Regions from separate parts of the Glaciecola sp. G7-5 genome, predicted to be linked through region 1. Evidence: predicted binding sites of a transcription regulator. Region 1 holds the regulator's gene; each other region holds the start of a gene.

Region 1 (3,282 bases):
TTTTCTAATTCAACCAACTGCTCTTGTAGTTGTTCAAGTATTTCTCCGGCTTCCACCAAGAAATCTTGCATTATGTCTTCGTCGACTTCAAACGACATTCGTCTGCTCCCCTAAAACCCTAAGCTCGACAACAAATCATCAACGTCGTCTTGGTTATTAACCACATCGTCACGCTTTGTTGCATCAATAATTGGCCCTTCGGCTTTCACTTTATCGCCAGATTTGCACGTTGTTTTAGATTTATCTTTTTGTTGCTCTTCGCCGCCAAAACTAGCAAGCATTTCAATAAGGTGGTCTTCTACTTCTTTGACTAAATCGATAACACGACGAATAACCTGACCAGTTAAATCTTGGAAACCTTGCGCCATTAATACTTCAGTTAACATTCCGTTTAAGGCCAGCGAATCATCTGTCGCGTCCTCTAACAACTGATCTAATGTTAAGCATAATTGTTTGAATTCACCCAGTTCTATTTGGCGACTCATTAATTTTCGCCATTCGGGCATAATGCTCGCTAAACGCCCATTAAGTTGGTCGGCTATAGACATACTCCGTTCTACAGCATCCATGGTTGAATTAGCGGCTTTTTCGGTCTGTTCAATTACGTATTCTAAGCGTGATCTCGCATCAGGCATCTCGTTAGTCATTAAGCCGTTGATGCGATCATCTAGTTGGAAAGTAGATAGTGAATTGTGAAGTTGGCGAGTTAGCTTACCAACTTCAGAAAATAGCTCAGGTGATTCTTGCAACGTAATTGTATGAATAATTTCGTTAACTGATTCTATATCATCAGATTCTAGATGCTGTACTAATAATCTAGCCTGTTCAATTGTTATAAGCGCTTGTTTTTTCGACGTGTTTTCCGTCATAGTGGTCACCTAAAAAATGGAATTACCCTAAACGCTCAAATATTTTATCGAGCTTTTCCTTTAGTGTTCCCGCTGTAAATGGTTTTACCACATAACCGTTTACGCCGGCCTGCGCAGCTGCAACTATCTGCTCTTTCTTCGCTTCTGCCGTTACCATTAATACAGGTAAATGTTTAAGCTTATCATCAGCTCTAATAGCTCGCAGAAGGTCAATACCTTGCATACCAGGCATATTCCAGTCGGTCACAACGAAGTCAAAATCGCCTTGCACCAACATCGGTAACGCGGTGTTGCCATCGTCAGCTTCTTGTATGTTGGTAAAACCCAAGTCTTTCAACAAGTTTTTAATTATCCGACGCATAGTTGAAAAGTCGTCAACTACGAGGATTTTCATATTCTTATCCAAAACTACCTCCGAAATGGATGCTAACTATTAAAAAATATATTTTCATTGTTCGATTCGCCATGATTGCATTTTCGATTTAAGTTTAATCATCGCTTGCGAATGAATTTGACTTACTCTTGATTCGCTTACTTCAAGTACTTCGCCAATTTCACGCAGGTTTAACTCTTCGTCATAGTACAGCGACAGAACGATAGCTTCTCGCTCCGGTAGAGTTGTTATCGCTTTGGCCAATGCCTTTTGAAACGAACCTTGAACCATGTCTTCATAGGGTTTATCGGCACCTTTTGATTCTTCGGTAGTTAAAACATCTTCACTAACACCTAAATCTTCAATTCCCACCAATTTGCCGGCGTTAACCTCGCCCAACATTTGATGATAATCTTTCAATGAAACTTCTAACACCTTTGCCACTTCAACATCTCGGGCGTCTCGACCGGTGTCACGCTCTACGATATTTACCGCTTCGGTAATAGCACGAGAGTTTTTGTGTACCGACCTTGGCGTCCAATCGCCTTTGCGAATTTCGTCAAGCATTGCGCCGCGTATTCTAATCCCTGCAAAGGTCTCGAAACTTGCACCTTTGGTGCCGTCAAAGTTTCGCGCCGCCTCTAGCAGCCCAATCATGCCTGATTGAATAAGATCATCGACTAACACACTTGCGGGCAGTCTTGCTAACAAATGGTGGGCAATGCGTTTTACCAAGGGTGCATGTTTTTCAACCAGTTGGTTTTTGTCTATTTGCTGTTGATATCCAGTCACTTTTGTACTCACTTTGTTTACCTACTCATGCAATGACACAAGGTTCTCTAAGAAAAATTCCAAATGTCCACCTGCCTGATTTGGAATCGGCCAACTACACATATCCTCTGCTAGCTTATTGATTGCTTTAGCAGCAGGCGAGCTAGGAAATGCATCTACAATTACGGTTTGTTTACGTACTGACTTACGCACGTTTTCATCAAAGGGGACGATGGCATTTAACTCCATCGCTACATCCAAGAAACGGCTTGTTACTTTCGATAACTTATTGAAAAGATCGCGCCCTTCTCGTTCGCTTCTCACCATATTTGCCACGACTTTGAACTTAAAAACGCCGTGCTCTCGGTTTAAAATTTTGATAAGTGCATAAGCATCGGTAAGCGACGTTGGTTCGTCGCACACAACAATAACAACGTCTTGGGCAGCTCTTGAGAAACTCACTACCATGTCTGAAATACCCGCTGCGGTGTCAATAATTAGCATATCAATGGGCGTTCGTAGCTCACCAAAGGCGCGAATCAAACCAGCATGTTCGTGGCTCGACAATTCAGTCATCGATTTTGTGCCCGATGTTGCCGGTGCTATTTTGACGCCATATGGACCGGTAACTAAAATTTCATCGAGGGTACAATCGCCATTTAATACGTGTGAAAGGTTTCGCTCTACTCGCAAACCCAGCATGACATCAACATTGGCTAAGCCTAAGTCAGCGTCAAGCACCATGACTTTTTTACCCATTTTGGCTGCCGCAATAGCGGTATTGAGTGTAATGCTCGTTTTACCTACTCCGCCTTTGCCACCGGTAACCGCTACTACTTTTATTTGTTTACTTTGATTTTGCCGGCGTAAACTGCTGGCCTGATCTTCGGTTATGCTATCCATCATAATGCACCTACATCTGCGGCTACTGCCGATGACATTTCGCCGTTGCCATAGCGTTGAAAGAGCTTGGCGGCGATAAGTGTTAAATTCGCTGAGTCAGCTAGCTTTATATCCTCAGGTACGCGCTGTCCGTCGGTAACATAGCTTAGTGATAAATCGTTCTCTATGATGACGCTGAGCGCCTCACCCATGCTGTAACATTCATCTAGCTTGGTAAAAATACAGCCACTGATTTTAGTCGACTTATATGCTTTTACTGTTTGATTCAGTACCTGGTATTGTGACCCTGCGGGTAATACCAAAAACTTTCTAATATCGACGTTAATGTTTTGTTCGTAATCGTTTAATTGGTCTATTAAGCGCGCA
Region 2 (3,282 bases), 1.5 Mb from region 1:
CGGTTTTGTGCTCTCGCGCGGTCGGTATCGGCCTCACTTATAGGTTGTGTTGCAGCCCGGCCAATCACTCTCATACGCGTTTCGTCAAAACCTCGAGCTCGTCTTAATTCCTCAGCTACTGCAACTGCGCGCTGTGCAGATAAGTCCCAATTTGAACGATATAGTTCATTAGTAATTTGGACGTTGTCGCTGTGTCCGGTAATTTCGACTTTACCTGGCATGTCATTTAACAGCTCGCCTAGTTTGCGAATAACAGGGACAAATTGCGGTTGTAAAAAGGCTGAACCTGCGGAAAACGATCCGCTTTCTCTAATTCTAATAACAATTTGCTGGCCCAAGTTCTCAACGTCTACCGCACCATCTTTTATTTCTTTTTGTAGTAATTCTTCAACTTTTTTCTTGTTGTCTTCAATTTCTTCTTTTTTACCTGCCGCTGCCGCAGCTGTCGCCATTTGATCAGCAGTTTGGGGAGATTGACCACCTCTGAAAGTGCCTTGTTGTTTCTGTTTGCCGCCAGCGGAATCTTCCTCTCCTTCTTGGAAATTTAGCATAGGCTTGGTGATATCTTGCGTGACCTGTTGTACTGTCTCAATCGGGGTTGGATCTGGTTTACCCGGTCTAAATTCAAGTGCAACAATACTGGTGCCTTTGGGAATATCTTTTAACTCAATTTTATTTTGAACGCCAAAGGCGAACTTCATCGAACCTGCTATTTGCTTAAACTTTTTAACATCCATCTCGGAAAATGAGAGTAACAATACGAAAAAGCACATGAGCAAGGACATTAAATCAGCGAAGGTTCCCATCCACGCAGGCAGTCCCTCGGGGGGACATTTTGGGCATTCGTCATCCATTAGGCCGCTTCCTCTTTTTCACCACCTCGTTTGCCTTCAGCAATGTATCCTTTCAACACACCTTCAATTACGCGCGGGTTCTGGCCATCAGCAATACCTAAAATACCATCAAGAATTAAGCTCTGATTTAGCTTTTCTTCTACACAGCGAACTTGCAATTTAAACGCTACTGGCAAACAAAATAAGTTCGCCAACATCGCCCCATAAAGCGTAGTTAACAAAGCAACCGCCATAGCCGGGCCAATTGCCTTAGGATCATCCATGTTTGAAAGCATTGCCACCAAACCAACAAGTGTTCCTATCATTCCCATCGCAGGTGCTACATCACCTAAAGACTTAAAAATAACAGATCCAGCATCGTGGCGTTCAGTGGTATTTCGTATATCTTTACCCATGGTCTCACGGACAACATCTACATCGTGGCCATCAACTAGCATGTCGACACCTTTTTGCATAAAGGAATTGTCTATTTCCGCTTCTTCAAGGGCCAAAAATCCGCCTTTGCGAGCAGCATCAGCCATTTCAACGACTTTTTCTATCAATTCTTCAGGCGATTGAATCTTAAAGGTAAATGCTTTGCCTGCTACTTTACCAGCACCTAAAAACTGGGAAAGGGGATACTGCATGAGGACAACAAAAATAGATCCACCAAATACAATTAGTACGGAAGGTACGTTGAAGAACATACCCAAGTCACCACCTAATATCATCGCCATGACGACAAAACCAACTGCGCCAATAAACCCAATAATAGTTGCTAAATCCACAATTCACTCCCGCTACAATGCGTCATAATACTAAACTTGATAAGACCTTAAGTTATAGCCTACTGCGATAAACAGGCTCGACTGCAAACTTACTTTTTTCTCTGTGTGTTTGTTAACGGCAATTTATTTACAATCTTTATGCAAAATTGCGGGTTTTATTCACCTAACAATTGAATTTGCATGCCCTGTCGGTTAAGGTTCACAGCTTTGAATCTGGGAGTAGAGCTAAATGAAAGTAGAAGAATTATCGTTTGAACAGGCAATGGCAGAACTAGACGCGATTGTGCTTGAAATGGAACGTGGCGAAATCCCCTTAGATGCCTCTTTAAAGCAGTTTGAACGCGGCGTAACGTTGGCAAGACATACCCAAAAATTGCTCCAAGATGCTGAGCAAAAAGTAAAAGTCTTAACCACTACAAATAACCAAGACACCCTAACTGAATTTAGCGAATAAGCTTCTGTATCCGTACCTATGCCTATACCAACTTCCTTAGAGAGTAACCTCCAGTATACCTCGAGCCACATGACCGAGTATTTTACGAGCTTCGTAAAAGACCAAAACATAGTGGAGGCCTCATTGCGCGACGCTATTGAGTATGCACTTTTAAATGGCGGTAAGCGCATGCGTCCGTTGTTGGTCAGTTTAGTTGGTGAAGTATTGGGTATCGACAAACAAGACCTCATTCCGGTAGCCCTTGCGGTTGAATGTATTCATGCCTATTCACTAGTACATGATGATCTTCCAGCCATGGACGATGACGACCTTCGCCGCGGCAATCCCACTTGTCATATAAAATTTGGCGAAGCAACCGCCATTCTTGCTGGTGACGCGTTGCAAAGCATGGCGTTTCAAATACTTGCTGGTGCTAGTTTTAACGCGCAAGTTAGCGCGAAACAGCACAAATTAATACTCGCACTAAGTAAGGCTGCAGGCCCAGCGGGCATGGTAGGTGGACAAAGTATTGATTTGGCCTCAACAGACAAAAGCGTAACGTTGACCGAATTGACGCAACTCCACGTATTAAAAACCGGTGCACTTTTAAAAGTATGTGTCGCACTACCGTGTATACTTAGTTGTGATATTACAGCGCAAGATGAAAGTCTCTTATTAAGTTTTGCTGAGCATATTGGCCTTGCCTTTCAAATTCAAGATGACATTTTAGATGTAACCGCTGATACCCAAACCTTAGGAAAGCCCCAAGGCTCAGATGCTGGCGCAAATAAGTCAACCTTTGTTTCTTTGCTTGGGTTAGAGAACGCAAAACAAGCATTAGACAAAGAACACGATTTGGCAATACACGCCTTACGCGCTTTGCCCTATAATACCGATAAATTAGAAACCTTTACCGATTTTATGGTTACCCGAACTTTTTAGGGTCAGGTTATATACAATTACAGTAGAAGAAATTAAACGACATGAGCCTTGATCTTAATCATTACCCTCACTTAGCTAAAGTAAATATTCCCAGCGAATTGAGGCAGCAAGCCAAATCGACACTTCGTGCCACCGCCAATGAGCTGCGCAGATTTTTACTAAATAGCGTAAGCCAAAGTAGCGGACATTTCGCATCAGGCTTAGGCACTGTCGAGCTGACGGTTGCATTGCATTACGTTTATAATACCCCCTTTGACCGCTTAATTTGGGATGTAGGTCATCAAGC
Region 3 (3,282 bases), 2.1 Mb from region 1:
CTATTTGATTTACCGCTTAACCCCGATTTACTTGAACAACGTATTGGACGCTTAGATCGTATAGGGCAAAAAAATGACATCAACTTGCATGTGCCCTATTTTGAAGAAACCGCTCAAGAAGTACTATTTAACTGGTACAGCGAAGGGTTAGCAGCATTCGATGCCACGTGCCCTGTAGGCGCCGACGTATATAAACGCCTAGAAGATGATTTGCATCACGCACTTGCCACACCCAGTGATATCGAAAACTGGAATGATGTGGTTGCCCAAGGCCATCAATTGACTGAAATTTTAAAACGTCAAATAGAAGAAGGCCGCGACCGTTTGCTTGAGATAAATGCCAAAGGCAATAGCGCCAGTGAAGAAGTGCTTGAGCAAATTGTATATGCCGAGAATCCGGTGTCGATGCTTAAGTTTATGACGCGCTTATTTGATAGTTTAGGTATTGTGCAAGAAGAAAAAGACGCCCATAGCTTTATTTTAAGGCAAACTGAAAATACTTTGTTCCCCATTAGCAGTATTTCCGATGAGGGACTAGAAATCACCTATAAGCGTGAAACGGCTACGCAACTTGAGCACCTGACCTTTATCAACCCAGACAGTACTTTGGTCACCCAATGTATAGATTCTGTATTAACGGATGTTATTGGTAAAAGTAGTTTATGTTTTGTTAATAAGCCAGGCTCTCCCGTGGGTGCCTATTGGGTTGAAATTATCGCTGTGTTAAATCCGTCTGCACCGCCAGCCTTGCAGCTTTACAGATATTTACCAGCGACGCCCACAAAAGTTTGTTTAGATGCAAAATTAACACCTGTCGATGAAGAGTTCACAAGCATATTTAAGGTGAAACCTAAAATGGCAAATCAGCTAATGACCGCATTAGCGACGCCAATATCAGAGACTATCTCAGCCTGTTTAGAGGTGGCGAATCAAGAATTAAGCAATGTGAAAAAAGCAGCGCTTATCAATATGGAATACGAACTCAATGATGAAATTGATAGATTGAGTGAACTAAAAATAAGTAATCCATCGATCCGCCAAGAGGAAATCGACTTCTTAGTAGATCAAAAAGAAAAACTGATTAAAACCATCAATGACGCCCAGCCTATACTAGACAGTGTACGTGTTGTGGTAAATAACCCCCGGTAGGTCTAAAAAACGTAAACATGACAAGGCCATTGATGGACTACAATCCACCTCTTTCTCCTATGTTTGAGGTGGTATTTAAAGACGAGCACCTAATTGTATTTAACAAGCCAAGTGGTTTGTTAACCGTGCCGGGTAAAGCACTTCAACATAAAGACTCGTTGCAATTAAGAGCGCAGAGAGTATGGCCTAGTGCGACCATTGTCCATCGCCTCGACATGGCGACTTCAGGCCTATTGATTATGGCGCTGAACAAAGACACACATCGTCATATTTCAAAGCAATTTGAAATGCGAGAAGTCAAGAAAACCTACTATGCGCGGGTGCTTGGAAAACCTAAAGACAGCTCAGGTACAATAACGCTCCCTTTAATCTGCGACTGGCCCAATAGACCGAAACAAATGGTTGATGTTGAAAATGGAAAAGCCGCCTGTACACATTGGGAGTTAATCAATAGCGACGCACGTTCTAGCTTGATAAAGTTGACCCCTATTACTGGCCGTTCTCATCAATTGCGCGTGCATATGTTGGCGATGGGTAATGAAATATTAGGTGATAAATTGTATGCCAGTGAGGCCGGCAAAGCGATGTCCAAAAGACTTTGCTTGCACGCCTTTAACATTAGCTTTACTCACCCTGTAAGTGGCGACAGCCTATACTTCGAGACACCCTACACCTTTTAATCTTATTGTTTAGCGCTTTAGGCCGATACGCATTATATCGAGAACCTTTTGTAAACAGATTGATATACATGCTAGAGCGAATTTCAGCACATAAAGCTACCACTAAAGCAATAACAAGTATAGCTTATACACTAGGATTGTTATTGGCTTCGTCAGTGCTTTATGCCTTTGCACAAGCGCCTACAGCGCCGCAGTCTATGGCAACTAGTAACCTAGAAGATTTGTCTTACTTCGTGCCAAGTCAAGCGCTCTCAATGCTAGAAATAAACATGAAGGGTGAAGCTGTTGAACTACCGTTTATTCGCTATAGTGCTCGCCAGCCAATCGTAAAAGGAGTGGCCATTCTAGTCAGTGAAATTCAAGCTCAAGGTCAAATTGACCCAACTCTGCACGCCGTAGCAAAGCGCCTACCTGATTGGGGTTGGCATACAGTACTGATAACGCCAAATCAAGCCTATATTAAAACCACTAGTGCTAATGAAAACCGCGAAACTGAAACAGATGAGCCGGTTGATGCCAGTCAAGAGCAAGAAATTGAAGAGCCAGTAGCAACAGAAATAAGCCAAGTAAATTTGCCACAAACAGGCCTTAAAGCAAATAGTCTGCAAGCACTTAGTCTGCCCTATACTTACGATGAATATTTGTATTTTTTAAACCTGCTTAATGACGCTATTAATAAAAAGTTTGCCCAGCAACCGGGTTATAAAGTGATGTATGCAAGCGGCACAAGCGCATCAGGTTTAATCACATTATTTGCAAAATCAAACAATACACAAATTGATGCATTAATCGTCAACAACCCTTATTGGCCAGAACCAGAACAAAACCAACAAGTACCGCAAGAGTTAGCGACACTGCCCATGCCTGTTCTAGATTTAGTTAGCGATTCTGACAATAGTTGGGCCAAACAAACTGCAGTTGAGCGTATCGTTGCTTCTAAAGTCGCGTTAAAAGCGATGTATCGTCAACGTGATATCATTGGAGGTAATTTAGGAATGAATCAGCATGATTATTTGTCAAAAGAAGTTGTAAGTTGGACATATTCTTTAGGTTGGTAAGCACATAGAGTATTCTCTTTTTAGCCTCGCTAGTGAAACACGCAAACTAAAACGTGGGGCTAATGTTAAAAATAATTAATTCAATATAAAGCAGTGCTTTTCGAAATGCCGACTATACTAATTAAAACTTAATTATTTTGGCGGTATGCTCGTGCAAGTACAAGCCTTTATAAATATGAAATCAACTCAGCTCGCGTATTATATTCGCGGTTTTTGGCATGCTAAAATCCCTTACCGAGAATTTGAAATATTTTTATGGGATACCCTAGAAGAGTGGTCCGAAATTGAGCAAACGCAAACGCAACTTTATACTCACAAAGAACGACTTTTTTGGCACCTATTTCATGAAACACAATTTGTTTCTGCGGCCACTTTGCTTAGCGACGAAATACTCA

Evidence for each region. Region 1 encodes FliA, which starts transcription of late flagellar genes. Its sites were predicted from a motif close to CTAAAGNTNNNNNNNNNNNNGCCGATA; they were not measured.
Region 2: pomA (flagellar motor protein PomA) is a predicted target of FliA. The motif match lies at 1,735-1,761, and genes of this name have one in related genera.
Region 3: AC0L6H_RS09020 (DUF3530 family protein) is a predicted target of FliA. The motif match lies at 1,932-1,958, and genes of this name have one in related genera.

Annotation. Positions count from the first base shown of each region.
Region 1 is NZ_CM147892.1:4,187,741-4,191,022, forward strand. It holds gene AC0L6H_RS18515 (chemotaxis protein CheA) at 1-98, opposite strand, end outside; gene AC0L6H_RS18520 (protein phosphatase CheZ) at 111-869, opposite strand; gene cheY (chemotaxis response regulator CheY) at 892-1,275, opposite strand; gene AC0L6H_RS18530 (RNA polymerase sigma factor FliA) at 1,318-2,046, opposite strand; gene AC0L6H_RS18535 (MinD/ParA family ATP-binding protein) at 2,056-2,907, opposite strand; gene flhF (flagellar biosynthesis protein FlhF) at 2,916-3,282, opposite strand, start outside.
Region 2 is NZ_CM147892.1:2,680,602-2,683,883, reverse strand. It holds gene AC0L6H_RS11825 (flagellar motor protein MotB) at 1-854, opposite strand, end outside; gene pomA (flagellar motor protein PomA) at 854-1,621, opposite strand; gene AC0L6H_RS11815 (exodeoxyribonuclease VII small subunit) at 1,851-2,075, shown strand; gene AC0L6H_RS11810 (polyprenyl synthetase family protein) at 2,145-2,996, shown strand; gene dxs (1-deoxy-D-xylulose-5-phosphate synthase) at 3,038-3,282, shown strand, end outside.
Region 3 is NZ_CM147892.1:2,075,527-2,078,808, reverse strand. It holds gene rapA (RNA polymerase-associated protein RapA) at 1-1,149, shown strand, start outside; gene AC0L6H_RS09025 (pseudouridine synthase) at 1,182-1,829, shown strand; gene AC0L6H_RS09020 (DUF3530 family protein) at 1,973-2,887, shown strand; gene AC0L6H_RS09015 (hypothetical protein) at 3,063-3,282, shown strand, end outside.